One region of the Peribacillus sp. NPDC076916 genome, then DNA from elsewhere that is predicted to be linked to it. Evidence: riboswitches for the same ligand, from Rfam matches in the RefSeq annotation. Region 1 holds a riboswitch; each other region holds the start of a gene.
The links. A riboswitch is a leader RNA that binds a small molecule or an ion and turns the genes downstream of it on or off. The one in region 1 is predicted to bind S-adenosylmethionine.
Positions count from the first base shown of each region.

Region 1 (7,816 bases):
TCCGATCCATATTTCATCCTTTTCTTCCCTTAATAATGTGCCTGTGCTGGAACTATGTACGGGAAATTCAAAATCGACCTTTTTCGTTTCAAGGTCTATCACAGAACATTTGGTATCACCAAAATTAATAACATACAAACGATTCTCTTGCACCCCTTGAAGAACGGTCAGGGGTCTTTTACCAACCTTGACAATATCCTGTTTCTCTCCATCTGTATTTAAAAAATAAATGGATTGATTCGATTGGTTGACCGCCACGATGCTTTTTCCATCACGTAACAACTGCATATTAACGATCCCTTTGCCAATTTCCCAACTGTTTATCAACTTTCCTGCTGATAAAGAGTACACTTGGACTTTCTCCATTTCTTTTCCATAAAGCAGGAGAGTATCTTTGTCTGCCAGGAGCAGGGCTCCGGTGAATGGTTCTGAAATATCCCATTTTGCAAATGGATGATAGTTTTCATCTATGAAAGTAAGTGAGGTATCCTTGATATTGACAGTCGCCAGGAAAGATTCATTTTTATTGATTTTAGTAAATGCATTACCGCTATTACACCCAGTAAGCAGTACGATGGCAAGAAAAAGCCCAATGCCCCACTTCATATTCTAAGCTCCTTATTCATTAAATATCTATTTTTTAAAGATTTTAACAATGATTTGTGAAAAAAGTATGAAGCTGAAAAGAATATTTGCTAACAAGCATCCGTAACACCTCGGAAATCATAAGCTTTCCAATTCAGTGATATAGGCCATGACGATCGCATTTTTCATTTCTTCTGAAAGCGATGATTCCATCACTCGTTTAATACAGAGGTAAAATTTCTCCAATACTGGTTTTCGGGCACGGGGATGGGCATTTTCATCCAAAAGCTCACGGCGGATGAGTTCCGACAACACTTCCCTTCCATCTCCATCATTGGTCATCTTACGATTATTCCATATGCTTAAATAAGCCATCAGTAATTCTTCTTGCCTGATATTTTCTTTCATATTATCCCTTCCATCCATTACTAATTTATACATATTAATGTTCAAGTTTGTAAAGACTATCTTAATAATACGATCACGCTTTTTAAAATTCAAAAAAGGAGTGAGTACAATGTCTCAAGTATACCGCTGCCCGAATTGCCGGACAAATAAATCTCGCTTCAATCTCATTCAGCAAGTAGCGACCCCCATTAAAAAGGATCCGCAGTCAGGTGAGATCATTGAACAATATTCGAACGATTCCCTTCAGCCATTCCATCTAGCCTATAATGGTCCTGAAGTTCGGGTTCAATGTGCTGCTTGCGGATTGATAGAAGACGAAAAGACATTTGCCGCCTTTGGAATGCAACAATAAAAATGGTCAGACCCCTAAATGGGTCTGACCATTTTTTCAATCTTTTCCTACCGACATCTTAGCGCGGTCTATGGCGATTGGAATGGCTTTTCCATCCTCATATCCTTCATCCAATAATGCATTGGCGATTTCTATAGCCTTTTCCCTTACATCTTTATCTAGATTCTTCATCGAGTTTGGGTAATCGTTCTTATTCCATGGCACTAAAACCGCCTCCTTGATAAGAATGTCTCCTTTTTATGTTTCCCTTCTTTAATGGGCGGTAAACTTTTATCGGGCAGCTTTCAATTCCAAAGCTTTCAACTGACCGATCAACATTTCCTTATCCAACTTTTCCCCGATTATGACGATATTCAATGGCATTTTCATCATTTCATTCATATACATCGGCATTCCGTATGAATATTGGAATAAATGGGGGTATTGTGAATGTGTAAAGGAAATGTATCCTTTCATCCGATAGACCGTTTCCGGCAAAGCCCTAAGCCACTCTTCAAAGTCGGTTTGTGCCACGGCACCTTCGAATGTATGAACGACTGCAGTTAAATGCAAATGGTCATGTACATCAAGCTTTTGATGGCCATTATGCCGTTTTCTTTGCATTTGCTGCAATGTTGCCAAGGATACGGCTGCATACTCCGTCAATAAACATACAGCATCCGGATTCAGTGCCTGTATCGTATATATCAGCTGTGCGGCATCCATCTCACTTACCAAATCCACTTTATTCAATAATATGAAATCGGCATGGTGGATTTGCTCGGCAAGCAACTGCCGAAGCTGCGGAGACAGTTCCTCCCGATCACGCCACCTTAATAAATCGACGACCGTGATAATTCCTTTATACTCCAGCCTTTTGGCGAAGATCGGCGACATGATGCCATCCAATACTTCAACTGGATGAGCTGCGCCCGTCGTTTCAATATAAACCGCATCCAGTTCATTTTCCGTTAACAATTCATGGAGCTGAACCTCTAGTTTATCTTGAATTGTGCAGCAAATGCACCCGTCAAACAGCTCCTTAAGAGGCACTCCATCACCAATGAGTCCGCTGTCAACCGATACACTGCCGAGCTCATTTAACAGCACGGCCACTTTTCTACCCGCTTCACTTTCCTGTTTTAAAATATTTCGAAGAAGCGTCGTTTTCCCACTGCCGAGAAAGCCGCCCAATATGTACACTTCGGTTGTTTTCATTCTTATCTGCTCCTATGATCCGGTTAAATTCGATTCCGTTAAATTTTATCATACTTATCTTACTAAAGCACTTGCCGGATCGACATAAAAAACCAGCCTGTAAGCTGGTTTCAAACATAGACAAATTCGAAGAAAAGCGAATTCGACTGCAGTTTTTTATATAAAAACGTCAAGTCGATTTCAGAAATCCGCTCCCTTTCCGCCGACTGTCTTCCGAGCCTCCTCGACGCAAGCGTCTGTGGGGTCTCGGCTAGCCAGTTATTCGGCAGGGGTGTCGCAATTTTCTTCAATCGAATAAGGATTAGACTATAAAACTATTAAGACCGGAGTACTATATTCGAGCGGTCATGAGATTTTATGACCTTCATCTCACTATTCGGACTCCGAACACCATTTTGTTGCCAAACTGAAATCACGGAGTCCATCTTCGTGGTTACAGACTTTAGGCAAACTCTATGAAAACTCAATTTGCCTAAAGTGTTTTATTTAAAAAGGTCAGTTGATTTCAGAAATCCGCTCCCTTTCCGCTGACTGTCTGACAGGCCTCTTCGGCGCAAGCTTCTGTGAGATCTCGGCAAGCCAGTTATTCGGTAGGAGTGTCGCAATTTTCTTTAATCTTGCGAGATTTCTTTCCTATAAAATAGAAAAAACACAAAGGATTAATCATGTTTTTTTAAAAAATCAAGGTTAGGTGAGACCATTCCGACTTCCCTTTTGTTTACAAACAGAAACCAGCCCGTAAGCTGGTTTTTCAACAATGATTATGCTTGAACTTCGTCTTTTTCGTAAATCGGCACCCATCCTGCCGCTGTAACGAAAATACGGACAGCAACAGTTTTCCGATCTTCTGCGAGCGTGAAATAATGTCTTGTTGATTCTGGTACACTAATAAGATCGCCTGGATTAAGACGTACATCAAACCACTGTTTATCATTGCCTTCTATGGCAAAGATACTAGTACCGCCTGCTATGAAACGCACTTCATCATCTTCATGGTGATGTTCCTGCTTAAAGTTTTCAAGCATTTGATCCAAGTTCGGATTTGCATCTGATAATGTGATGATATCATGCGCTTTATAACCTCTTCTTTCAGAGATTTCCGCTATCTCTGATTGGAATGTTACAAGGATTTCCTCCTTGTCAGCATCTGTTAAATCGTATTTTTCCACAAGATGGGCCGGTAATTTAGAAATGTCCCATTGTTCATAAATAACCCCTTGTGTTTCTAAAAATCCCTTTACCTGTTCACCGTTTTCAATAACCTCGTTTGTTTCATGGAATCTGATCGTCGCCATCATTCATTCCTCCTCTATGAGTGTTTATCTTAAAGAATCTGCAAACGCCTTTTGTTGATTAAGCAATAGTTGGTATTGAAATAAAAATTCGCAAGCTTCAAGTATTCTTTTTGCTTCGAGTCCGCTTTTACCCCAAACCGTAATGCCATGATTACGGATCAGCACCGCGCCAGAGTCTGCTTCGACATGTGGCTTGAACTTATCGGATAACAGCGGAATGTCAGCATGATTATATATGATTGGAATCCGAAGCTCCGAATCTTCCTCCCACCGATCGGTCGCTTTAATGATTTCGTGGTTACGAAAGGAAACCTGGCCTTCATCTCCGTACAATTCTGATATCACATTATTTTCAACAGTATGGACATGGAGTACACAGTTCGCATTGGTTTTCCGGTAAATGACTGTATGAAGTAAAGTCTCGGCCGATGGTCTTAGGTTCGTTTCTTCAACTGGTTTTCCTTTTAAATCCACCAGTAAAAAGTCCGAATCCGTTTGCTTCCTTTTATCCTTACCGCTTGCCGTAATATAAAAGAAAGCGCTTTTGGGCTCGCGGATGGACAGGTTCCCGCTCGTTCCCATAAACCAATCCCTTTTGGCCAGTTCAGCTTTAATATCTGCCAACTCCCGCCATTCTTTAGAATGATTGTTCACGCTTTAACCGCCTCCTGCCGCTTTAAAATGTCAATTACATCAAAAAATGTTTCAAACCCTTGATGTGGAATTCCTTCCCTTTCGCATTTTTCAAGCAGTATGTCACGGGCTATGACAAAATCGGCCTGTTTGGCCGCTTCAAAATCCGTTACTGAGTCTCCAATAACGAATTTAAAATCTTCCGCCCCCGCTATTTCCCGCATAATGGATGGCTTGCAGCAACCGCAATCATTATTACATTGATCATCACAATCATGCGGCCACTCAATATAAATCTTTTCCTTATCAAAAAATGCTTGGTTGCAATAAACGGACTCTGTTGGCAAGATATCATTTAAAAGCGGTGCAATGAAAAAATCCATGCCCCCGCTTACTATATATAAAGGGATGTTGGCTTGTTTCGTATACTCAACGAATTCATAAAACCCTGGACGAATGCCGGCCGTCTTTCTTACATATTGGATGATGTCATCCTTCATGCCACTATCAAGCAGTGAAAACATCTCCCCAACTCCTGAAGATATACTGATTTTTTGCTGGAGGATACCGTCTTTCAACGTTTCCCATTCCGGAGGAGCAAATTTTTTCATGATGGAAATGATATTATCCGTGTTGGTGATCGTTCCGTCAAAGTCACAAAAGATGATCGGTTTCATTATTCTTATAGGCCTCCCCATAACACAAGAGCTTTTTTTAGTGTTTCTTCCTCAGCAGCCGCTTCAGATAGGTCCTTTCCTGCTAGTACGGCTTCCACAGCAGAACGGAAAGCCTTGGCCCCGCCTTCTGCTCCGTCAGGGTGCCCGTGAACTCCCCCTCCTGCATTAATCACGCTATCGAGGCCAAAATCCTTGATCAGGTCCGGAACCATGCCCGGATGAATGCCTGCAGAAGGAACAGGGAAGGCTTTTTTCCATGAAAGTTCATCTTTTGTCAGAGCTTCAGCAATCGCCAAGGTCTCCTTTTTTTCAAGTGCGACATTTCCATAAGGGGATGGGAACAAGGATAAATCCGCACCTGATAACCTTACTAATTTACCAAGTAATAATGGATAGCCGATCCCATAAAATGATGAAGCTGCCAATGCCCCGCTAAAGGCGGGGTGCGCCATGATCGGCAACTTGATACGATCATGTTCACTCAAGGCCTGCAATACATCCAAACCATATGTATGAACGTTGAACAATAAGGCATCTGCCCCTGCTTCAGCCGCCTGCTCTGCCTTATCCAGTAATTCAAATGTTTTCCCTGATAGATTGACAGCATATAAAGTACGGTGGCCAGTGGTTTCATGGACTTCATTCAATATTCTTTTTCCCGTTTTTATTCTATCGAAAAATGGAGTCAGTTCCTGGTCGAAGAGGATCTCATCATCTTTAACTAGGTCGACGCCCCCTAATGCTTGTTGTCTCAGTTGCTCGTTATGGAATGTCAGGTCTCTTCCTAATACACCTTTAAAGATGCTCATTACCAGGGGCCGGTTAAATACGCCAATCTTCTCCCTTATGCCTCCAATGCCAAATTGCGGTCCGGGAAAAGCTTTTTGAATATCACCGACAAAATCCAGATCGATGAGTTTTATTTCTCCGTCCAATGAAAGTTTGCCGAAGACAGTCGTGAGGATTGCAGGTAAATCAATGGAAAAATTCCCTGCCGGATAGGCAATTTTAATAAGCGAACGGTATACTTTACGATTAAAGTAGCTGTTTGCCCTCTCTTCTTCAGAAAGTGGTGTCACCGATACAACGCGCCCCTTATGTTTTTCCAGTTGTTTCTGGACTAAATGTGGCAGGTCCGTCCATGTCCCGACAGTCAAACCTAGGGCAATGCTCTCTGCTTTTTTCTCATGATTTCCAGTGAAGTCATGAATTAAATAAGTAGCGACTATCTCGCTCATCTGATCACTCCTATAACACGTTAGTAAACTCTCGATGTCATTAACCTGAAATGGTCTCAAAATGGCAAAAGCCCCTTCATAAAGAAGAGGCTTTAAAAAGCCATCTTCTTATCTCCCAGCCATTGGCTGCAAGAATTAGCACCGTGCCTTGTGGATTTCAGAAATCCGGCGAAGAATTCCGCCCCATTTTACAATGGAATTACGGTCGGTTGCTGGGCTTCATAGGGCTAGTCCCTCCACCTGCTCAAAATAAGAAAACGCTGATATATAAATTGCATTCAAGTATCGAAAGATTAAGAATTTATTTTGTATTCTGACAGGTAATCCCTACTTTGTCAATAAGTTTTAACTATTTTAACGGTGAATAAATCGGATATCTCAATCGATCGTTAAAATAAGTTTAATTTACGTATTCGTTCCACAGCCTCTTCAAGTCGTTCTTCCGAGGTCAGCAGCCCTACCCTGACGTAACCTTCGCCAATTTCACCGAATCCATTCCCTGCGGCAACAGCTACGTGGGCATGCGTTAATAAATAGTCTGCAAAACTCTCTGACGTAAAACCATTAGGTACCTTGAGCCAGGCAAAAAACGATGCCGCAGGCGCTTTGACATCCCAGCCGATTGCCCTCAATCCCTCAATGAAAACATCCCTTCGTCTTTCGTACATCTGCACTAACTTCTCTACACAGCTCTGCGAATCAAGCAAAGCACTTGCCGCAGCTTCTTGTATCGCCGGGAAAAGACTCACATAAAGATGGTCTTGTAATAGTTCAAGAGCTTCTATTACACTCTTATTCCCCACTGCGAAGCCGACTCTCCATCCTGCCATATTGTATGTTTTCGATAGTGTGTATATTTCTATTCCAACATCCTTCGCTCCCTCCGATTGGAGAAAGCTTATCGGTTTTTTTCCTTCGAATCCGATCGCGCCATAAGCGAAATCGTGGACCACACAAATGGAATGCTCTTTTGCGAGGGTGACGGTTTCATCAAAGAAACTATCAGTTGCAGAAGCACCTGTGGGATTATTCGGATAGTTCAAGAACATCATTTTGGCTTTATCAAGTACTTCTTTATGTATGTCATCATATTTCGGAAGAAAATCATTTTCTTCTGTCAGAGGCATGAGTTCGGTCTTTGCCCGGGCTAAAACAACTCCGGAAAGATAATCGGGATAGCCGGGATCTGGAACAAGGATCGTATCACCTGGATTCAATAAACACTGCGGCAGTTCGACAAGACCTGCCTTCCCCCCGAAGAGAATCGCCACTTCACTATTCGGATCCAGCTTGACACCGTATTCTCGTTCATAAAAGACGGCGGCAGCATCTTTTAAATATTGATGTCCCCGGAATGGCGAATATTTATGATTAATCGTTTTTTCAGCGGCCGACTGCAAACTTTTCACGATATGTTCTGGCGTCGGCTGA
Region 1 covers NZ_JBNNIU010000002.1:582,693-590,508, reverse strand. Annotated here, with positions in the region: gene ACQKFG_RS07865 (WD40 repeat domain-containing protein) at 1-606, opposite strand, end outside; gene ACQKFG_RS07860 (hypothetical protein) at 724-993, opposite strand; gene ACQKFG_RS07855 (DNA alkylation repair protein) at 1,103-1,345, shown strand; partial or broken gene ACQKFG_RS07850 (DUF2188 domain-containing protein) at 1,403-1,549, opposite strand; gene ACQKFG_RS07845 (CobW family GTP-binding protein) at 1,616-2,542, opposite strand; gene ACQKFG_RS07840 (cupin domain-containing protein) at 3,304-3,837, opposite strand; gene ACQKFG_RS07835 (methylthioribulose 1-phosphate dehydratase) at 3,862-4,491, opposite strand; gene ACQKFG_RS07830 (2-hydroxy-3-keto-5-methylthiopentenyl-1-phosphate phosphatase) at 4,488-5,147, opposite strand; gene mtnW (2,3-diketo-5-methylthiopentyl-1-phosphate enolase) at 5,153-6,385, opposite strand; SAM riboswitch class I at 6,491-6,641, opposite strand; gene ACQKFG_RS07820 (pyridoxal phosphate-dependent aminotransferase) at 6,775-7,816, opposite strand, start outside.

Region 2 (7,816 bases), on a different contig from region 1:
AAAGTAGCTGTTTTCGGTCTTGCATACAAAGGAAATGTAGATGATATTCGAGAAAGTCCCGCCATTGATGTCGTCAATATCTTGATGGGGATGGACAACATGGATGTAGCCTTGCATGACCCGCATGTCCAATCCGGAAAGATGCCAGTCGTATCTGTCGAAGACGCAGTAAATGATGCCGACTTGATACTTGTCCTGACTGACCATGATGAATTTAAACAGATGGACTATGATAAGCTATCGAATCTCATGAGCAATAAATTGATTTTGGATACACGCAATTGCATTGATGCAACTAAAACAGAAGTCCCGGTGGCCAACCTGGGCAATATATATGAATACAAAACGATGTCCATGAAAAAAGCCAGGAATAAAGCGATCATCTAAAAACTTGGACAAACATCGTTAATGGAATAAGGATAAAGGAGGCGCTGTCTATGACAGTGCCCTTTTTCCAATGAAGAAAAGGACCAAGCAAGAGCTTGATCCTTTCAGACAAATTGTAGAAACATTCCTTTCCGCCGAGACTGTCTGTGTCTGACCAAGCCTCTCGTACTGGGCACCTGGGGAGGGAAGCCAGTTATTCGACTGCAAGCGCCGTTTTTCGCCCTGCCCAGCATTATATACGACCGTAGACGCCATTTTTCGCCCTATTTTGCTTAATAAAGAAACCATGAAGGAAAACATATTCTTGGTTCGGGAAGAGATACTTTCTTTTCGACAAACTGAAAGGACCAAGCCAAGGGCTTGATCCTTTTGTGTGAAATTTATTAAGCTGTCGGTCCGCCAAGTTCTTCGATTTCACTTGGAACGCTTTTGAATTTCTTGAAGTTTGCACGGAATTGAGCGGCAAGGTCTGTTGCTGCTTCTTTATAAGCTGCAGGATCTGCCCAAGTCTTGATTGGTTGAAGCACTTCATCAGGAACACCAGGAACATGAAGCGGGATATCCAAACCGAAGATATCATCTTTGATCGTTTCGATGTTCGCTAATTCACCTTCAAGTGCAGCTTGTACCATTGCACGGGTGTAAGCCAGTTTCATACGGCTTCCAGTTCCATATGCACCGCCAGTCCATCCAGTGTTGACAAGGTATACCTTTGCATTGTGCTCGTCGATTTTATCACCAAGCATCTCGGCATAGCGTGTAGCTGGAAGCGGTAAGAATGGTGAACCGAAGCAAGTGGAGAATGTAGCTTCCGGTGAAGTTACGCCTCTTTCAGTACCAGCCAATTTACTAGTGTATCCGCTTAGGAAGTGGAACATTGCCTGTTCTTTGGAAAGCTTGCTGATTGGAGGCAAAACGCCTGAAGCATCAGCTGTCAAGAAAATGATTGTATTTGGATGTCCTGCAATACTTGGGTTCACGATGTTATCGATCGCTTGCATTTGGTAAGCAGCACGAGTGTTTTCAGTCAATGAACTGTCATCATAGTTCGCTTCGCGTGTATCCGGATCAACAACAACATTTTCCAGTACGGCACCGAAACGGATCGCATCGAAAATTTGTGGTTCTTTTTCACGTGAAAGGTTGATCGTTTTCGCATAGCAGCCGCCTTCGATGTTGAATACGCCGTTAGAAGACCAGCCGTGCTCGTCATCGCCAATCAGTTTACGGCTCGTGTCTGCAGACAAAGTCGTTTTGCCTGTACCGGACAGACCGAAGAATAAAGCGACGTCCCCTTCACGTCCTACGTTAGCAGAGCAATGCATTGGAAGTATTCCAGCCTCTGGAAGTAAGTAGTTCATGATCGAGAAGATCGATTTTTTCATTTCTCCTGCATATTCCGTTCCGCCGATCAGGATGGTACGGCGTTCAAATGAAACGATGATGAAAGTTTCGGATGTAGTTCCGTCAACTTCCGGGTCTGCTTTGAAGTTAGGTGCAGAAAGGATTGTGAATTCAGCTTCGTGACCTCTCAATTCCTCTTCGTTTGGACGGATGAACAAAGTATGGGCGAAAAGGTTATGCCAAGCATATTCATTAACAACACGGATCGGAAGACGTGATGTTTCATCTGCACCAGCGAAACCTTTAAAAACAAAAATCTCTTCTTTTGCTTTTAGGTAGTCAACTACTTTATTATATAGTTTATTGAATACATCTTCGGAAATTGGCTGGTTCACTGGACCCCAATCGATTTTATCTTTAACTGATGCTTCTTCAACGATATATTTATCTTTAGGTGAACGACCTGTATATTTGCCAGTTTCAGCTTTTACCGCACCGGTGGATGTTAGAACGCCTTCATTTCTGCTTAATACTTTTTCGACCAATTGAGGAACTGAAAGTTGAGTTTGCACATTGTTTCCTGTTAATAATTGGTGTAACTCATTAGAAACGTCTACAGAATTCATATATGAGGTACCTTCCTTTGTTTAAGTTTTTAGATTACAATTAGTATAACACATTCATTTAATTAGTCTATACTATTTCTTTTAATTTGTGATTATTTTCAGTTAGTTGCATTAATCATTTTAATCCGGCAGGAACCGATTCAGGATGACCGCATAAACTTTCATGAAGATAATTTTATTTTAATAGGAAGTAAGTAAGCAATATATGACTAAAGGGAAAGTCAGGATTTCGTTCCTTTTCGGATGCTCATTACTTTATTATTAATGGCAATTTACAACATTTCTATTCGTATTTTGCATTGTAAGCCCTTCTAGGACGCTGCATCAACATGTTTTTTCAAATGAACGCCATTCTGGATGGATATCATCTTTTTAGAAAAGCATTGACAAGTTCCAGCCAGATACGATAATATCTTAAATTGTACGGATTCTCTTATCCCGAGTTGGTGGAGGGACAGGCCCTTTGAAACCCAGCAACCTGCCATATTGAACTTGACTCCAAGATCGATCGCCGAAAATAAAGCGAAGGTCTTCAAGGAATAGTGGTGATGGTGCTAACCTGAGCAAGGTAAAAAACCCTTGAACGATAAGAGTGAAAGGATAGAAGACAGAATGTTAAACCTTTCCTCATTTGCCAGGGAAGGTTTTTGTGTTTTTTAATAAGTAATTCTGTGTCTATAGTTGAAACTAATGAGGGAAACGAGTTCCGTAAAATTCAGGCTTTTGCCTGCAACATACTAACTTCCAAGGAGGAAATACGATGTCAAAGAAACGTCTATTTACTTCTGAATCTGTTACAGAGGGCCATCCGGACAAAATTTGTGATCAGATTTCAGATTCCATTTTAGATGCTATCCTAGCTAAGGATGCAAATGCACGTGTTGCGTGTGAAACTAGCGTAACTACAGGTCTTGTACTTGTTGCCGGTGAAATTACAACCTCCGCTTACGTAGATATTCCGCGTATCGTTCGTGATACGATTAAAGGAATTGGCTACACACGTGCGAAATACGGTTTCGATGCTGAAACTTGTGCAGTGTTGAGTTCCATTGATGAGCAGTCTGCCGATATCGCAGCTGGTGTCGATAAAGCATTGGAAGCTCGTGAAGGAAACATGTCAGAGGAAGAAATCGATGCAATCGGTGCAGGGGACCAAGGTCTTATGTTCGGATTTGCTTGTAATGAAACAGAAGAGCTTATGCCGCTTCCGATTTCATTGGCGCATAAACTTTCATTCCGCTTGGCTCAAGTCCGTAAAGATGAAACTCTTGCTTACCTGCGCCCTGATGGTAAAACACAGGTAACTGTGGAATATGATGAAAATAACGTTCCTGTTCGTGTAGATACGATCGTTATCTCTACACAGCATGATGCAGAAATTACGCTTGAACAAATTCAAGCCGATCTAAAAGAACACGTGATCGAGGCAGTCGTTCCAGCTGAATTGATCGATGCCGATACTAAGTACTTCATCAACCCGACTGGCCGTTTCGTAATTGGCGGACCTCAAGGGGATGCTGGTCTTACTGGACGTAAAATCATCGTTGATACTTACGGCGGATACGCTCGCCACGGCGGCGGTGCATTCTCTGGTAAGGATGCTACTAAAGTTGACCGTTCTGCTGCATACGCTGCTCGTTATGTTGCGAAAAACATCGTGGCAGCCGGACTTGCCGACAAAGCGGAAGTTCAATTGGCCTACGCAATTGGTGTTGCAGAGCCAGTATCTATCTCAATTGATACGTTCGGAACTGGTACAGTTAGCGAAGAAGTCCTTGTTGACCTAGTTCGCGCTAACTTCGACCTTCGTCCAGCAGGTATCATCAAAATGCTTGACCTTCGTCGCCCGATCTACAAACAAACAGCTGCCTACGGACACTTTGGCCGTACAGATGTCGATCTTCCATGGGAACGCACGGACAAAGCAGAAACATTAAAAGCACAAGCGTAATCCATATAAAAAAAGGTGTCCCGCAATTAGCGGGGCACCTTTTTTATGGATTAATTTTGCCGTCAGCGGGAATAATTCAAGAAATCCCAAAAAAATTCAACTTATGTGCAATACGCGTGAGTCAGGGGCGTTTACAAGTTTGTTTGGGTCAACTACTCGTGAGTTAGAGCAGTTTACTCGTGAGTTAGTAGCATTTACTCGTGAGTTAGTAGCATTTACTCGTGAGTAAGAGCGGTTTACTCGTAAGTTAGTAGCATTTACTCGTGAGTAAGAGCAGTTTACTCGTGAATTAGAGCAGTTTACTCGTGAGTTAGTAGCATTTACTCGTAAGTTAGAGCGTTTTACTCGTGAGTAAGAGCAGTTTACTCGTGAGTCTGTAACGTTTACTGGTGAGTTTCAGTATAATACTCGTAACTTTCAGTCAATTGGTGGTGAGTTACTTTATTCGTTCCGCCGTTTTATAGTATTGTCCTTTTTCGGCGTATTCACGTACGATGCGTTCCATATCCTGGCGGTCTTCTTCGTTGATTTCGCGAATGACTTTAGCTGGACGTCCGAATGCCAGCATGTTCGGTGGAATGACTTTACCTTGGGGAACTAGACTGCCGGCACCGATGAAGGCCCCTTCGCCGATTTCGGCTTCATCTAGCACGATCGATCCCATGCCGATCAAAGCTCCTTTGCGGATTTTACAGCTATGTAAAATGACCTGATGGCCAATGGTCACTTCATCCTCGATGACCAATGGATTATTTGGGCTTTGGTGCAGGACGCTGTTATCCTGTATACTGACTTTTTTCCCGATGATGGTTGGGGATACATCACCGCGAATGACGGAATTGAACCAAATGGATGTTTCGTCGCCGATTTTGACATCACCTGTCACGACAGCATTCTCAGCGATATAAGCGCTTTCAGCGATTTCAGGTTCTTTGCCTTTATACGGATAAATAATCAATTTCAATCATTTCCTTTCCGAAGTGAATGTTTTTATGTATTATTTTAATATACCGTATGCAAATACACTTGGCTATTTATAATAGCAATGTACAACTTGTTAGATTTCTTTTTTGTCGAAAATCACGAATATGGTTATAATTTATATATATTATTTTGACTATCATGAATCGTACACAACAAGTGAAAAGCGAAAGGGGGATTTCGAATGTGGAAATGGGAGACAGAAGGAGACGCAAAAGGAGTCATTGTCATCATTCATGGGGCAATGGAACATCACGGACGTTATAAGTGGGTAACACAAATGTGGCTTTCAGCTGGATACCATGTCGTCATGGGCGACCTTCCTGGGCAGGGTATGACAACTCGCGCCTACCGGGGACATATCGATTCCTTTGATGAGTATTTGGACGAAGTGAAAAGCTGGATAGAAGAGGCTTACGAATATTCGTTGCCGGTCTTTTTGCTTGGACACAGCATGGGTGGTTTAATTTCGATACGCCTTCTTCAGGAAGAGGAATGGGACATTGCAGGGGTGATTCTTTCTTCTCCATGCTTGGGCCTCGTAACGAAGCCGCGGAAGTTCCTTACAACCATCTCGCATGGTTTGAACATCGTGATGCCTCAGTTCAGGGTAGATTCCGGATTGACACCTGAAATGGCGACGAGAAGTGCGGAAATCCGTGAATCCGATAGAAACGATACATTATATATCACGAAGGTTTCAATCCGCTGGTATCGCGAGCTTGCACAGGCCATGAAGGATGCTTTTGAAGAGATCCCTGAATTTCAGGATGTGCCGCTTTTGGTCATGCAGGGCGGAGATGACCGAATCGTGAATAAGAAGGCGGTTCGTGAGTGGTTTAATTATAACTTGGCCAGTGAAAAGCAATATAAGGAATGGCCGAAGCTTTATCATGAAATCTTCAATGAACCAGAACGGGATGATGTATTTCAATATGCGCTGAGTTTTGTTGAAAACCGTTTAAAGATATTAGGGTATGTCGTTTGATCAGTACATACTTTCACGATAAATGAAAAAACTGCCGAATGTAAATCTCGGCAGCTTTTTTTATTTGGTTCAGCCTGCGTTTTTAAGCATTTCATTCGATTTGATGACCGGTGCCCAGAAAGTAACCGGATACATAAATTGTTTTAAATGTGTAAATTCTTTTTTATTGGATAATGCGGTCGATAGAAGATAAATGGATTTGAAGGTCAAGTCATTGGCGAATAGGTCCAAAAGAGTCGCTTTCATATTCATGATCGCTTCATGGTTTTGGGTGGAAATCATTAAATCGAGCTGTGGCAGGAACTTATCAAAATGATGATCGAATTGTTTGAGGTCCTCCATGGTTTTTTGTTTTTCTGTCAACGAGTTAAGCGAGCTGACAAAATCCCCGTATTGCTCATTTGAATCCCTTTTGATTTTTTCAGTCAATATATCCGTCAGTAATGAAGTAGGCAAATGTTCCATTCTCTGCACCCTCTTATCTATTTTCTATCATTATAATCATTATAGACGAAAAATTCAAAAAGTTATGGTTGGTAATTCTGCTGCCTGCGAGTTGGGATTGAAAAAACACCGTTCGTGGCGAACGGTGTCAAAAGTCATCATCTTTTTTCAATCGCGACAATGAATGGCGGATTATTTGCTTGGTTGATGAACCCGTATTTCAGGATATGGGCTTTCTGTTGAGGGAAGTTCTCTACGTAATCCATCAATGCATCCCGTTCTACCGATCCCCCCGGATGACCATGGTAAATGACGAGGATGATGATGCCTTCAGGCGCCATCAGTCCGAACAGCTGTTCAATGGCTGATATTGTCGTATCGGCTTGGGTAATGATTGATTTGTCTCCGCCAGGAAGGTAGCCTAGGTTGAAAATGGCACCTGTGATCTTTCCGGAATGTTCATTCTTGATGTATTTGCTTATATGTTCATGCCCATCGTGAATGAGGGTGCAGCGCTCTTGTAAATTCTCGGCGTCCAGTTTCGCCGCTGTGGTTTGGATCGCTTCTTTCTGAATATCAAAACTATAGACATGTCCATTTACACCTGTAAGCCCTGCAAGAAAGGCCGTATCAAAACCGTTGCCCATCGTCCCATCCATGGTTATATCCCCGGGGCGGACCGCTTTTTCCAGCAGAATCCTGGCGAATGGCAAAATTCGATCAAGCTTCATGATTGTACCTCCGTGTGATGATTTTTTCCCTGCCAGCTGTTGCGGCGTTTCAATTCGGCGTCAATGGCATTCAAGACATCCCATTTATTGACGCTCCACATTGGACCGATCATCAAATCGATCGGACCGTCACCCGTAATGCGATGGACGATCATTTCTGGAGGGATTATTTCGAGCTGGTCACATACCAGGCTGACATAATCGTCACGGTCAAGAAATTCGAGCAGGCCTTTTTCATATTGTTTGACCATCGGTGTCCCTTTTAATAGATGAAGTAAATGGATCTTTATCCCCTGCACATCGAGTTTGGCGACTTCACGGGCTGTTTCCATCATCATGCCGTAATCTTCCTGAGGTAGGCCAT
Region 2 covers NZ_JBNNIU010000008.1:30,837-38,652, forward strand. Annotated here, with positions in the region: gene ACQKFG_RS20235 (nucleotide sugar dehydrogenase) at 1-387, shown strand, start outside; gene pckA (phosphoenolpyruvate carboxykinase (ATP)) at 771-2,357, opposite strand; SAM riboswitch class I at 2,788-2,950, shown strand; gene metK (methionine adenosyltransferase) at 3,118-4,308, shown strand; gene ACQKFG_RS20250 (gamma carbonic anhydrase family protein) at 4,745-5,263, opposite strand; gene ACQKFG_RS20255 (alpha/beta hydrolase) at 5,474-6,277, shown strand; gene ACQKFG_RS20260 (hypothetical protein) at 6,347-6,742, opposite strand; gene ACQKFG_RS20265 (class I SAM-dependent methyltransferase) at 6,880-7,452, opposite strand; gene ACQKFG_RS20270 (TIGR01212 family radical SAM protein) at 7,449-7,816, opposite strand, start outside.
Region 2: it holds a riboswitch for S-adenosylmethionine, as region 1 does, so the genes downstream of both, metK (methionine adenosyltransferase) here and mtnW (2,3-diketo-5-methylthiopentyl-1-phosphate enolase) in region 1, are expected to answer to the same signal.

Region 3 (7,816 bases), on a different contig from region 1:
GTTTACTGAAGGTACAAGGAATATATCAAGATTATCGACAAGCTTTCTTGTCTCACTATCTTGACTATAGTTTCGCAGTAGTCTTTCCGCCGTTTCGATTGTTACGAGCGGAGTCACCCATTCACGGGCATGCTCCTGAGCATATCCAAGAACACCTGGTTTAGAACCGTCACGATGCTTGCCGATTCGGATCGCTTTTACTGTAAAAGGATCACGGGAAACGTCTGCCCCAGCTTTCAAGCCGTCAGTTAATATCGCAGCATTTGTAGTTGGTGCGACAACACCGGCACCAGTATTACCGCGGTATGTAGTCGCAGTGACAAGTTGGCTTGCATTCTCATTCAGTGCTTTAACAACTTGTGCGGCAGTACTTGTTGCCTTTCCTGACGAATCAGTAGCTAAATTTACTAAAATCTTTGTACCATCCACAGTCACTTTTAGTGGTGAATTATTGGTTCCCGGATTCTTGAATTCTACCGATACATCATTCCCGCCCTCATGCCCCCATGCTTTTGAGGAAACAACAACTGCGAGATTGGTCGTGCCGCCGATTGTAGCTTGGGCAAGACGTCTATAACCATTTGTTTTATTTGGCATATCAATGATTTCTACCAAGTTCGGGAATTCTTTTGCAAGTTTTTCGGCACGTTCATATAATTCATTTGGTGCCATATAGTGATCAACAAAATCGGTAACATAATCTGTTTTTGGATGTTTCGGCTCTTTCCCTAACCATTCAGTAATTGTGCTCGTAGCTGTTCCTCCAAGATTACTTTCAATTTTAACAGATGAAGGAATGGCGCTAACTGGTAAAAGCAAATAGTGATATAAATATTCACCGTAATCTACCAATCTGGAAAGTGTAGCAGATTTTTCCTCACCGTTCTCGGTCCAAGTTGCTTTAAGTGCTGTGCTAGCAGTCGCACCGGCGCTTGATTTCACTTCGAGATATAGGAAGGTGCCTGATTGATTGGTAAAATGGTTTGCCCTAAGGACTTTAAGTGTATCCTCGGAAGCTGCCAGACTGGCTTGCAGCTGGACAGTAGATTGCCGCTCTGCCACGCGTGTGTCCCATTGGTTTTCGGTGATCAGGGTCTCTTTTACATTGATGCCAAAGGTCTTTAACATGGCAATTTCTGTTGGTGTGACAACGGCATCCACTTCATAGACTCCGTCGTGTGCTTCGATTCTGTGGGTAAGGTCAATTCCAAGCTCAAGAAGCTTCTCCTTTGCCTTATCATTTGGTACTACAAGTTGAACAATTGAGACCGATTCTTCCTTAGGAATCGGCTGGTCAGGCTGTTCGACCGCTGCAACCGGAATACTTAGGCCTGGATAAAATATAGAGAACACTAGTCCGGTTATGGCAGTCATCACCACTAAATTCCTTTTCCATTTCTGCTTTTTCTGTTTTGTCAAAAACTGCACCCCCAAAATGCTAGAAATTTTTAATACAAGCTTATTGTAAATTGAATGTACTTAATATCTTGTCGTAAAATCAGGGGCAGTTAAAAATCCACTCTACAAAAATTTTATTAATACTTTATTTTAGAAGAACAAATTTTAGGTAGTTTTTCCTGTTTAAAAAGTACTGTGCTCCTCAAAAGATTTAGTAATTAAGGAGTGCAAAATTACTGGATTTTATTCCACTATAATTCCTATAAACTGTATATTGATAATCAACTGTTTTCATTGTTTAATATTGTTGCCTTTTGTTTAATTTTGTAGAAGGAAAGTTGTAATATACTTCATGTGAATTACGACTCTATTGTTAAAAACCATTAAATGCCTATCAACCTTTGTGCCAGTCCAACCTTTAATAAAGAAACAAGAATTATTATGAATAGGAATGATGGGGAATGGCAAAAACAAATACTCAACTGAAACAAAACAGGGTATTAAGAAAGTGCAAGAGCAAATAAATGAAATAGTAACAAATGTGGAAGAGAAGATACATTTGGAGAGGCTCTTTTTTAAAGTATGCCTAGAATGCTTGCAATGACTATTTCTCCATATGGTCAAAACTCTTTAAAAATCAATGAATGCTTACTGAAATATTTGAAAAACGGTGGTATGAGTGAAAACGTAGTATGGCTTGGGGAATTGATATTCATTTGAACGGGGAAGTCGAGTAGAAGAGGAAAGCACGGACTTAGACGATATGATTGCACTTTATAATCAAGCAGATCCAGCGAAATATCCATTGATTATGATGCTAAAATCAGATATGTTCGCAGGCGGATGCATCGAACGTTTTGAATGGGGTATTGAGGTTATTTTACAAGGCATGCTAGCAATGTCGAAATAAAAAAAGCGATGGTAATCTGAACTATGCCCCATTTTTCGGACAGTAAAAAGTTCCTAAACGGCTAATAGGTGGTCCCGGTATTGTACCGGGGCCATTTTCTTTAGTCCCCATTGGTAACGACTCATATTGTATTCTTCTATAACTCTATAAACTAAGGTGAACACTTAAATAATAAGTTTTTATAATCTTTGTTGTTGAATAAAATGATACATTGCCCCAATCACTCCTGCGTCATTTCGATGTTTACATAGTTCAACAGGAATCTTAATATCATTCCACCAAGGGAGATCGTCTTTTTCTCAAAAAAAACCTTTCTACTCATTAGTAGAAAGGTTGGTTAAACAATCCTCAATCCTTTCTCTCATCTTCCAAAGCACATTGCTTTGCAGGAATTGGCACCATTTCAGTTAATTAACTGACGGTTGCCGGGCTTCACTGGGCACAGTCCCTCCACCTCTCTTGATAAGAGTCAAACATTATATTCAAGTAAACACATTATTTTAAATTCAGCGTGAATATAGTACGAGAGTGATCTTATCATGACCAAACCCTATGGTGAAATATTCCAGGTGGTGAGGCAAAGTTCAGTAGTTTATTTTTCGAAAGGAATGTATATATTGGATAGTTTTATATTGACATTAATAAAAGCTATCAATGAGGAAGTATCCCCGCATCTTACTGCAATCCTTTTTCTTGGATGCTTCATTAGCAATAATCGTTATTCACTTAATAAATGGCAAAGGCTTGATGCTCGTGGAAATAAAAGGGGATAGATGCCCAGTTTTCAATTAATGAAGCAAGCTAGTTTATACAACTCAAGAGAAATATGACGAAAAGGATTATCCTATTATTTATAGGAGGCCACATCCAAAAATAATAGCTGTGTAAGAAGAACATACAGATAAATTAGAATATCATTTACTAGAGAGCTTATAGTTATTCCATTTAATTTTCTTTCGTTAATCGACTCATTCGGAATGGAGTAATGATGAGAACGATAATAAGAACAATTCCCATATAGCCAAAGATTGGATAGAGAGAGGAAACAAGTTTAGTGAAGCCAAAGAAGCTTGCTATAAATCCTATCAACAGTGATGAAATGATGATTACTTTAAATTTTGTGGTATGCGGATTTGAAAAGCGTGTTCCAAATGAGTAGAACATGCTGACTGCCGAGTTGAAAATCATAGCGAACAGAACGAGAGAGTACAGAATACCTAAGAGAGGTGAAACACTGTTGGCGATTCCCAGCATTGGCATATCTAAGTGCGATACAGTATGAATATGTGAGAAAATAGTAAGGTGACTAATCATAACAAGTAGACCTAAAGCAGCCCCTCCGATAAGTCCTCCAATGGATGATATCCTTTCATCAGGTTCATTTCCACCCATAACAAGTGTCATGGAAGCCCCCATTGCTATGGTTATTGAAATATAGTTTATTGCAGATATTAGCCAATGTCCCGCAGCTGAATTTTGTTCCAGTGCATGTGGTTCAAGTGACGTAAACGATGAATTCATTGTTAACATACTATAAATAAATAAGAAAAGTACGACAATAATCAGAAATGGTGTGACGGATGCAATTACCTTAATCACACGGTCAACTTTCAGCATAACTGTTGTCATAACAAGAACAGTCATAAGAATGGTGCCTATAAAAGAAGGTAATCCGAATTGCTGATTAAAGATTGAGCCTGACCCCGCAATCATGACAATTCCGATACCTAGTAGGATGGCGTTCAGAACATAATCAATGATACCGCCGAGAAAGCGACCACAAATCTTATAAATTGCTTCCTGATGCGAATCTGTTTGTGTACGACTGCCAAGCTTCATCAGAATCATTCCAAGGTATGCAAAAATAACGACTGAAATGATAGCTCCAATTGTGCCCAATTTCCCGAAGCTTACAAAATAAAGCATGGTCTCTTGTCCTGAGGCGAACCCTGCTCCGATAAGGATTCCGATAAAAGCACTAGCGATCTTAAGGATTCTCTTCATGTTGTCCTCCGTTTTTCTTACGTTTTAATTTATTCTAACTATTTGATAGGATTATCATTTTATAACCATATCTTTTGATACATATATTTTACTAAGGAGGATCCATGGTAATAGTTAACTTGGACACCTTCCTCTTATGGTACTGAAGTGCCACAATACTCTCGGGGAATAGCCGATTTCCTGTACGCTACTGACATCTCTTCATTCAGCTCTTTCGAACGTTTCGCTGCATGATGAATCGCCTGTGAAATGGCTTTGCCGCCATTATTTTTCCGTAAAGCCTCAAGTCCGGATGCTGTCGTTCCATTTGGTGAAGTGACTTTCTCTCTTAGACTTGCCGGTGCCTCGTCGTTCACCATAATCATCTTGGCTGCCCCTAAAATCGTTTGGGCGACAATCTCACGGACCATCGCTTCATCCATACCCTTTTTAACGCCGGCATATTCCATATGTTCCATTAAATAATAGAAGTAAGCAGGTCCGCTTCCTGCAATTCCTGTAAAAATATCCATTTGCTCTTCTTCAATTAAGAACACTTTTCCCAAACAGCCAAACAATTCCTTCACTGCTATCACATTGTCCATCGCTGTATGTCTTCCCGGACATAACGCAGTTGCCGACTCCCGGATCATGCTTGACGTATTTGGCATCAACCGCACAACCTGCTGTCCAAGCTGTAGATGACTTTCCATGAATTCAGTTGAAATGCCCGCTAAAACAGAAATCACAACTTGATCCACTTTTATTTTATCTTTCAATGCATCGAGAGCATCTGCTGCTCCCTGGGGCTTCATTGCCAAAATAAAGAAATCGATTTCTTCATATGGCAATGCATCCTGATGGACCGCCTGAACTCCATACACGTGATTCATTTCCTTGAGCCGTAATTGATTCCGGCGATTTGTCACATAAATTCTCTCTGCTGGTATGCTCCCCATCTGCACAATTCCTGAAATCATCGACTCTGCCATCGAACCGGCTCCTAAAAATGCCACAGTTTTATCTTTCAACATTATGCCCTCCTAAAAGTTCATCGTTCGTATTTCCGTTCGTATTTTTCAGCCATTTTATCGTAACATGCTGAGATTCAGATTCAAGGGAAGAGAGGACATTCACAAGGAAAAGGCCGAGATAGTGAAGGGAAGCGTTATCATTTGGTGCTTACATTATAATCAAGCCATTTAATCATGGATAATCGGCTGTAATCGGAGTATTTGCGGATATTTTAGGAAGAAAAACGAAATAAAGCAATTCATGTCGTTACAGGTTTTGTCCGTATTTTTTGTCTGTAAAATACCCTCTTAATAATCGCTCTCCCATTGTATCTAAGACTTGACCTTAATTTATTGAGGGGAGAAGCACATGAAGATGAATATACAACTTTATTAGTGCAAGGTGTTGATGAGGACGGGGTATCTTCAGAGTCAACTTCAAAGGTCATTACAGATATTAATGAAATACAAGCTTTTATAGAAAAAGTGAACAAATTGGAAGTTTTGCAACTTCCTAATAAGGAGTTATTGGAGAAGAGTAAAGAATTAAATAAAAAAGGGAATTACTTTTTTATAGGCTGATTTCGCATACTTTGTTGCTATTTACCAAGTAAAGCGGTGTGATGAATTTCCCCCTCCGGATGCTCGCTTTCCGCGGGGCGGGCGGTGAGCCTCCTCGGCGTAAACGCCTGTGGGGTCTCACTTGTCCCGCTGCTCCCGCAGGAGTCTCGCACTTGCGCTCCAATCAACCTTAAATCGTTTCATTTTAAAAACAACAATCTTTTTAGTGATGGAAGGGTTATGTTTCAAGAACGGATCCGGGGTAGCTGAAGGAGCTGTCGTTAAGGCAGCTTTTTCTTATGGAATTAAAGGGTCAGGATAGTTCAAGAGCACATAAAGAGTTGTTCAACAATTGGACCAGATTGCGAGGGAAGAATTGCTGACTTTACAAAAGGTAAATTAGTTAAGGATAAATAGTGGTGGACCGAAAAGAAGGCGCTTTTGAGTGGAACTATTATTTGGAATTTAATGCATAAGATTGGAACCAAGGTCCATTTCAAACGTAAGTAATGTAAAAGGACTTAAGGTTGGGAGGCATAAGTATGAGGCAGCTTTATATAAAGCAGAAGGTGTTCAGTCTTAGCGGGAAATTTACAGTAAAGGATCAGCAGGAGAAGGATATATATTACGTGGAGGGAAGTTTTATGCAAGTTCCAAAGACTTTCTCCATTATGAATGCAGCAAGGGATGAAGTAGCACTCATTACGAAAAAGGTGTTCAGCTTTTTACCAAAGTTTTTGGTTGAGGTGAATGGTCGAGAGGTATTAACAATAAAGAAGGAATTTTCCTTCTTTAAAGCACGATATACAATTGATGCGGCAGGCATTGAAGTACATGGTAATTGGTGGGATATGGATTTTCGAGTTTTACAGCATGGTAAAATCGTAGGTGAAGTGGGCAAGGAGTGGTTCACTTGGGGTGATAGCTACAAGGTTGAAATAATAGATGAAGAGATGGAAACCATTATTATTGCACTCGTTGTTGCAATTGATTGTGTGAAGGCTGATCAAGCAGCTGCTTCCTCCGCAGCGTCGATTTAAAGTAAAAGTGTAAAATTAAAAGGCTGACAGTTTTAAAAAAGTCACTGCTTGAATAGGTGCGGTGAACCGTATCATTAATAAATGATAAGGCCATTTGGTACCAAGTTTTTATATTCGTTCTTCAGTAATCGAGCGCGATTCTTGAATAAGGCTTGCTTTCCTTATAGAACTGACAGGCTGAAGATCGGAGCTGTCTTTAAGGCAGCTTTTTCTTTATGCAACTATAGGGGCGGGTTAGTTTAATTATAAATCTTATAAAAGCTCACAGGTGGTGGGAAGATGACTTTAAAAGAGTTTATTGAGTTCCAAGAAGGTATAGCAATCGGGGAAGAATACTCATTTATATATCAAAATGAAGAATATTGGATAAGCCAAAATCCAGGTGCATATTATCTTACACGAGTCAGAGGTGCCTATACTCAAGAGTTTGAAACTTCTGAGGCTCTTTTTAAATATGGAACAATCGAAGAAAGACTTCTTTCAGAAATTTATATGGATTTTGAGTGGTAAAATAAATCGTTGATAGATTCTTGTTGAACTAACAGGTGCATTAGCTGAAGATTGGAGCTGTCTTTAAGACAGCTTTTTCTTGTGGAACTAACGGAGCAGGTTAGTCCGTTTCATTATTTTCACCAGAACCTTATAACATTTTGACTTATAGTAATGAGAATCCGGTTACATTCAAAATGCTTGCATTATTCATTATTATTATTATAAAATACTTGTATACAAGTGTACTTGAACTCTGTTGGAAGGTGAATTTATGGCTGAATCAAAGGAGTTTCTATATCCTGTAAAATGGCTTTCAAAAGCTTCAGCAGGTGATCGTGTAACATCCGAGCTTAGAATGCGCATTATTTCGGGGATGATTGAAAGCGGTGCCATCCTATCTGAAAATAAAATAGCTGCCG
Region 3 covers NZ_JBNNIU010000017.1:30,600-38,415, reverse strand. Annotated here, with positions in the region: gene ACQKFG_RS25640 (M14 family metallopeptidase) at 1-1,419, opposite strand, end outside; gene ACQKFG_RS25635 (IS3 family transposase) at 2,362-2,472, opposite strand; SAM riboswitch class I at 2,667-2,777, opposite strand; gene ACQKFG_RS25630 (YkvI family membrane protein) at 3,254-4,312, opposite strand; gene proC (pyrroline-5-carboxylate reductase) at 4,447-5,325, opposite strand; gene ACQKFG_RS25620 (LURP-one-related/scramblase family protein) at 6,408-6,905, shown strand; gene ACQKFG_RS25615 (hypothetical protein) at 7,185-7,415, shown strand; gene ACQKFG_RS25610 (GntR family transcriptional regulator) at 7,669-7,816, shown strand, end outside.
Region 3: it holds a riboswitch for S-adenosylmethionine, as region 1 does, so the genes downstream of both, ACQKFG_RS25635 (IS3 family transposase) here and mtnW (2,3-diketo-5-methylthiopentyl-1-phosphate enolase) in region 1, are expected to answer to the same signal.

Region 4 (7,816 bases), on a different contig from region 1:
TCACGGACATCCACTTTTAGGTGCGGCGTGCTTTGCGCCCCGTCGACTACCATTACAGCACCGTGTTCATGGGCAATTTTCGCGATTTCCTTCACAGGATTGATGACACCAAGTACATTCGAAACCTGCATGATGGAAACGATTTTCGTTGCGTCCGTAATCGTTGCCCTGACATCATCAAGGGAAATCGTGCAATCCTCTTGAAGCGGAATATACTTCAGTACAGCGCCTTTTTCTTTGGCAAGCTGCTGCCACGGAATGATATTACTGTGATGCTCCATGTAGGAGATGACGATTTCGTCACCCTCTTTAATATTTGCACCACCGTAACTTCTTGCTACAGTATTTAAAGAAGTCGTTGTGCCTCTTGTAAAGATGATTTCTTCTGTAGAAGAAGCATTAATGAATTTACGTACCTTTTCACGTGCACCTTCATACGCATCCGTAGCTTTTGTTCCAAGTGTATGCACCCCGCGGTGAACATTCGAGTTGTATCCGCGGTAATATTGCTCAATCGCTTCAATCACTGCAGCCGGTTTTTGAGAGGTTGCAGCACTATCTAAATAAACTAATGGCTGACCATTGACTTCTTGATCTAATATCGGAAAAAGCTTACGAATTTCGTATGGGTTCATTACTGTACTTTCCTTTCAATGACCGCTACTAATTGTTTTTTAACTCCCTCAATTGGAAGCTGGTTAACAACAGGGGCCAAGAATCCGTGAATGACAAGTCTTTCTGCTTCTTTCTTAGTAATACCACGGCTCATTAAATAATACAGTTGAAGCGGGTCGACACGACCGACGGAAGCAGCATGGCCAGCCGTTACATCATCTTCATCAATCAAGAGGATTGGATTGGCGTCTCCGCGTGCTTTTTCACTTAACATCAATACGCGTGATTCCTGTTCGGCATTTGACTTTGTAGCGCCATGCTCTATTTTCCCAATTCCATTAAAAATGGAGGATGCAGCGTCTTTCATGACACCGTGCTTAAGGATATAGCCCTCAGAGCGTTTGCCATAATGAATGATCGCTGTCGTAAAGTTCTGCTTTTGTTCCCCGCGTCCGACTACAACGGATTTAGTATCACCGTGAGAGCCATCGCCCATTAGATATGTTGTATTATCTGATATCGTATTTCCATCGTTCATCATGCCAAGTGCCCACTCAATACGAGCGTCACGCCCTGCCACCCCACGGCGGTTAACGTACGTCGTGAAGCCTTTAGAAAGGGTATCGACCGCTCCGTACTCCACTTTGGCATTCGCATTTGCAAATACTTCCGTTACGATGTTGGCAACCCCTTCGTTAGACTCAACGCTTGAGAAGTAGTTCTCTACATATGTGACAGAGCTATTATCTTCCGCTACGATCAAGACATGGTTGAAAAGTGTAGCATCTGGATTATCCAATAGGAATACAGACTGGATCGGCTCTTTGATTTCTACATTTTTCGGAACATAAAGGAATGCTCCCCCATTAACTAATGCAGCATGAAGCGCCGTTAAACGATGTTCATCTATCTTAACGCCGTCTTTCATGAAATATTTTTGCACGAGCTCAGCATGGTCGCGAGCCGCTGTTAAAATATCCGTGAAAATGACGCCTTGTTCTTTCACATTTGCTGACAGATTGATATGTGCCGGCGTATTATTGCGTTGAATGTATAAGTTTTCATTTTCTTCAATGATGGATTTAATTTCTTCCGGAAGCTCCTCTAAAGAAGCAAAAGCTTCACTTTCAACCGTATGAGTCTGGAATGAAGTAAAATTCCATTTATCGATTTTCGTTTTATCCGGCTTTGGCATCGGGAGCTTTTCTAATTCAGAAAACGCTTGAATCCGAAGCTCGGATAACCAAGCTGGCTCATTATTTTTAGTTGAATAGGAGCTTATATCCTCTTGTTCAAACGGTAATTTCGTTTCTGTAGTCATTGCAAATCCTCCTACTTACGCTTCTTCGCCAACAGTTTCGTCTTCAATGCCCAATTCTTGTTTAATCCAGTCATAACCTTCCGCTTCCAAACGGGCAGCAAGTTCAGGACCGCCTGATTTAACGACACGTCCTTGCATCATAACATGTACAAAATCAGGAGTGATGTAATTTAATAGACGTTGGTAGTGAGTGATGATCAAGCATCCAAAGTCTTCTCCGCGCATTTCGTTGATTCCTTTTGAAACGACTTTAAGTGCATCGATATCTAGACCTGAATCAATTTCATCCAAGATTGCAATTTTAGGTTGGATCATCATTAATTGAAGAATCTCGTTACGTTTTTTCTCTCCGCCTGAGAATCCTTCATTCAAATAGCGTTGCGCCATATCTTCATCCATCTCAAGGAACTCCATTTTTTGGTCCATTTGACGGATGAATTTCATCAATGAAATCTCATCGCCTTCTTCACGGCGTGCATTAATGGAAGAACGCAAGAAGTCAGCATTTGTAACACCGCTGATTTCACTTGGATATTGCATAGCTAGGAATAGGCCTACACGAGCGCGCTCGTCTACTTCCATTTCCAATACATCTTCGCCATCGAATGTGATGCTTCCGCTAGTCACTTCATATTTAGGGTGACCCATGATTGCTGATGATAAAGTGGATTTACCAGTTCCATTTGGTCCCATGATCGCATGGATTTCTCCACCTTTGACTTCAAGGTTTACCCCTTTTAAAATCTCTTTACCTTCAATTGATACGTGAAGATCTTTAACCGTTAATGTAGAAGCTGACATAATAATACCTCCGTGAACTAATTCCAATTTTATTACCAGAAAGTAAGGATTACTTTCTTTACTATAATTTTGCGTAAAAGCATTCTCACTTTATTCTCATTCCAATTTTATAACAAATCCAATTTGGAATCAACTAAATAGATAGGGGTTTTCACTTCCGCCATGTTTAAAACCCTTCCTATTCTTACAATACTAACAGATATGGCCTGTTTACTGCATATCTATACTTATTTTAGTTTTTGTTAAAATTATCTTATTATTCAGCAATCATCCTTATTAATATATGCTCAAGGAATTCGATTGCAAGGTATGAACGTTCTCTTTAAAAGAAAAAATCGGACTGACAGGCACTATGTAAGTTTATCCAATAAGGAAACCCTTATTTATGGACCACTTTCCATTTTACCTCTACAGACCGATCTTTTAAAGAACTCTTTTATATGCTTATCCGTGAATTTTGCTTTGTAGGTCTCGGACCATTTTATTGCACTTTACATGTTCCCTATCCCGTTCTTTCTCAACCTCGATACGGAGGTCTAAGTTTCTACTGTACTCACTGTAGCCAATCCCATGTGAAGACTGCATCGCCTTTTCCATTTCGCTTGTTACATTTAAATCTAGAGTATTGATAGTGAACCATCCTTTCGAATTTGTGTATCATTTTAATTCCTTCATTACCTCTATACCCTTCACTTTCATGATTAAACATAAAAAAACGGCCTGAATTAAATCAGGCCGCCATTCTTGAATTATTTATCCGCCGGTACAACCGCACCTTTGTATTCCTTAAGGATGAAATCTTGAATTTTTTTAGAATGCAACACTTCTACAAGCGCTTTGATTTCTTCTTTATTTTCATCGCCTTTGTTTACAGCGATGACATTCACATAAGGTGATTCGGAATCTTCAATCGCAATTGAATCTTTCAATGGGTCCAAGCCAGCGTCGATTGCATAGTTAGAGTTGATCAAAACAGCATCGCCTTCGCCGCTTTCATAAATTTTTGGAAGTAATGCCGCTTCATATTCAGCGTCGAATTTAAGGTTTTTCTTATTTTCAATGATGTCTTTCGTTGTAGCTGTCGTTTTATCGACGCCCTCTTTCAACTTGATGAGGCCATTCTTTTCCAACAGTGATAAAGCACGCCCATGGTCAGCGACAGAGCTGCTTAAAATGATCGTTGCTCCCTCAGGAAGTTTATCGATGCTTTTATATTTTTGTGAATATAAACCGATAGGCTCGATGTGGATCCCGCCCGCATTGACGAAATCATATCCATTCTCTTTAATTGCCGACTCTAAGAAAGGTATGTGTTGAAAATAGTTGGCATCCAATTCCTTATCATTCAACGCCTTATTCGGTAAAACATAGTCCTGGAATGTTTCGATTTCCAAATCGATTCCTTTTTCTTTAAGAAGCGGCTTAGCTTCTTCAAGGATTTCAGCATGCGGAACATTGGATGCCCCTACAACCAATTTCTTCGATTCTTTTTCCGTATCGCTGCCGCTTTTATCCTTTTCACTTCCACAAGCAGCCAAAGCGATAGATAACACTAAAATTAATGCAAATCCTAAAAACTTTTTCATCCTATTCATCTCCCTTTATCTTTTATCCAATTTAGATGTAATTACATCTCCAATAATTTGAATTATGAAGACGATAATTAGAATAACGATAGTCGCCACAAGTGTAACGTCATTATGATTTCTTTGATAGCCGTCCAAAAAGGCTAGATTACCAAGTCCGCCTGCGCCGATGACCCCGGCCATTGCGGTATATCCAACCAATGCAATCGATGTTACCGTAATCCCGGAAATAAGGGCAGGCATCGACTCTGGAAGAAGGACCTTCCAAATGATCGTGCTCGTTTTTGCCCCCATGGATTTAGCGGCTTCAATTACACCTTTATCGATTTCACGAAGGCCGATTTCAACCATACGCGCATAAAATGGGGCGGAACCGATAATAAGTGCCGGCAGTGCAGCGTTCTCTCCGATCATGGATCCGACGAGTGCTTTAGTGAAAGGAATGAGCAGCACGATCAAAATAAGAAATGGAATGGAACGGAATATATTAACGACTGCACTCATGACCCCGTTGACTACCCGGTTTTCCCACATATTACCCTTCCCTGTCAGGAACAGGATCAATCCTAATATTATGCCTATAAAAAAGGTTGCCACTACAGAGACGCTTGTCATGTAAAGCGTTTCTTTCGTTGCTTCAATAATGTCTTCCCAATCAACATTCGGCAATAATTCTTCAAGCATGAGTAATCACCTCCACGCCTACCTGCTGTGCTTTAATGAATTCGATTGCGCGGAGCATTTCATCCTCAGTGCCATCAAGATGGATAAACAATGTTCCATATGAACCGCTTCTTGTTTGGGATATCTTACCTTGAACGATATTGACATCCAACTCGAAGTTACGCACAAGCTTGGTGATCAACGGGCTTTCTGCATGATCACCTACAAAGGTCAATTGAATCACTTTACCTGCAGGATAACGTTCGAGCAAATGGTCCATCGTTTCTTTCGTTTCTTCTGGTTCCGTTACCTGCTGCACGAAACGCTTTGTCATTTGTTCTTTAGGATTCTTGAAAACATCCAGGACAGGACCCTGTTCAACAACTTGCCCGTTTTCCATCACGGCGACGCGATGACAGATTTTACGTATTACATGCATTTCATGTGTTATCAAGACGATCGTCAATCCTAGGCGCTGATTGATGTCAACAAGCAATTCGAGTATGGAGTCGGTAGTCTGCGGATCCAAGGCAGATGTCGCTTCATCACACAGCAGCACTTTAGGGTCATTTGCCAAAGCCCTCGCTATGCCCACCCTTTGCTTTTGCCCTCCGCTTAATTGTGAAGGATAGGCCTTTTCCCTGCCTTCCAGTCCGACTAACTTGATCAATTCGTTCACACGCTTGATCCGTTCCGCTTTAGAAACACCAGCAATTTCCAATGGGAAAGAAATATTATCCTGAACGGTCCTTGACCATAATAGATTGAAATGTTGGAAAATCATGCTGATTTCTTGACGTGCCTTACGGAGCTGAGCCCCTTTAATTTTTGAAATTTCCTTCTCAGCCACCACAACGGATCCCTCTGTAGGAGTTTCCAATCCATTGAGCATTCTGATTAAAGTACTTTTCCCGGCTCCACTGTAACCGATGATACCGAAAATCTCGCCTTTATTTATTTCAACATTCACATTATTTACAGCCTTGATCGTCTCACTGTTTCCTTTTCCTGTTCGGAACAGCTTACTGACTTTCGTCAATGTAATCATTAATCCTCACCTCTTTTATCCAATAAAACCTATGAACTTAGTTGATTTCTTTACATTATTAGTCTGTTTCTCATAACATGCACATGTTTTCCCCATTAAAACTGAAAAAACCTTTCTGCATGAGCAGAAAGGCAGGTGAAGAAACAGGCCTTTCTCTCATCTTCCAAAGTAATTAAACTTTGTGTGAATTGGCACCTTTCCAAGGAAATCTCCTTGTCGGTTGCCGGGTTTCATCGGGCACATCCCTCCACCTCTCTTGATAAGAGCTAATATATAGAATATTTGTACATCATTAAGTTCTTTAGTATGGAGAAATTTTATCATAGATAAAAAAGGAGCGCAATGTATATTATTTCTAGTTCAAGAATGAACAGAAACTTTGCTTAAAGCGTTTTGGAAGTCAAGGAGACGATATTCGTCGCTTTTTCAATTGCCTGCTCTAAATCTTCTATTAAGTCGTCTACATTTTCAATCCCAATTGATAAACGGACTTGATCGGCACTTACACCCGCTTTCGCAAGACCCGCCTCATTCAATTGTTGATGGGTCGTACTGGCTGGGTGGATGATCAAGCTCTTCGCATCCCCTACATTCGCCACATGGGACCATAATTCCACCGAATTGATAAGTTTTGCCCCAGCTTCGCGATTACCTTGTATTCCAAAAGTCACGACAGATCCAGCTCCCTTAGGCAAATATTTATCCGCAAGGGCCTTATCGGGATGATCCTCATCACCAGGATGCGAAACCCAAGTCACGGCAGGATGGTTTTTTAAATATTCAATGACAGACTTGGTGTTTGATAGATGCTCTTTCATCCTTACATGCAGCGTTTCAAGTCCAAGCGTAAACTGGAATGCACTTTGGGCACTTAGCGCAGGGCCTAAATCACGAAGTAACTGGACTCGGGCTTTCGTTATGAATGCGGCAGGTCCAACTGCCTCGGCATATACCAGACCGTCATAACTTGGGTCAGGCTCCGTGAAGCCAGGGTAGTTTGGCGAGTTCCAATCGAACTTCCCTCCATCCACGATGACACCGCCTAGTGTCGTTCCATTTCCCAGAAGCCATTTTGTAGCGGAATGGATGACGATGTCCGCGCCAAAATCAATTGGTCTGCAAAGATATGGTGTTGCAAAGGTATTATCAATGATTAAAGGTATGCCGGCTTCATGGGCGATTTTCGCTACCGCTTCAATATCAAGCACCCTCAAACTTGGATTACCGATCGTTTCGGCAAAAATGGCTTTAGTTCTTGGCGTAATCGCCCTTTTGAAATTTTCAGGGTCATCGGGAGAAACGAACCTCACTTTGATCCCATATTTAGGAAGAGTATTTTCAAAAAGGTTATACGTACCGCCATATAATGTAGAGGCTGAAACAATCTCATCACCTGCACCGGCAATGTTCAGGATTGAAAGTGAGATGGCAGCCATTCCGCTTGCTGTTGCCAATCCGCCGATGCCACCTTCCAATAAGGCCATTCTTTCTTCAAAAACGCTGACCGTGGGATTATGAAGCCGTGTATATATATAGCCATTCTCCTTTAGGCCAAATAAATTCGCTGCATGGTCGGTGTCTTTGAACAAGTATGCATTGCTTTGGTAGATAGGAACGGCACGGGCACCTGTTTCATCAGTTTGCAGACCGCCATGAACACTCAATGTTTCAAAACGCAACTTTTTCCCTGACATATGGTTTCACCTTTTTCTATGGATTTAGTTGGAATTTTATGATATCTGGCCTTTTATAAACAAAAAAACCACTTCAACAAGAAGAGGT
Region 4 covers NZ_JBNNIU010000004.1:143,177-150,992, forward strand. Annotated here, with positions in the region: gene ACQKFG_RS14385 (cysteine desulfurase) at 1-635, opposite strand, end outside; gene sufD (Fe-S cluster assembly protein SufD) at 635-1,936, opposite strand; gene sufC (Fe-S cluster assembly ATPase SufC) at 1,952-2,737, opposite strand; gene ACQKFG_RS14400 (MetQ/NlpA family ABC transporter substrate-binding protein) at 3,487-4,323, opposite strand; gene ACQKFG_RS14405 (methionine ABC transporter permease) at 4,339-5,007, opposite strand; gene ACQKFG_RS14410 (methionine ABC transporter ATP-binding protein) at 5,000-6,034, opposite strand; SAM riboswitch class I at 6,188-6,300, opposite strand; gene ACQKFG_RS14415 (O-acetylhomoserine aminocarboxypropyltransferase/cysteine synthase family protein) at 6,418-7,728, opposite strand.
Region 4: it holds a riboswitch for S-adenosylmethionine, as region 1 does, so the genes downstream of both, ACQKFG_RS14410 (methionine ABC transporter ATP-binding protein) here and mtnW (2,3-diketo-5-methylthiopentyl-1-phosphate enolase) in region 1, are expected to answer to the same signal.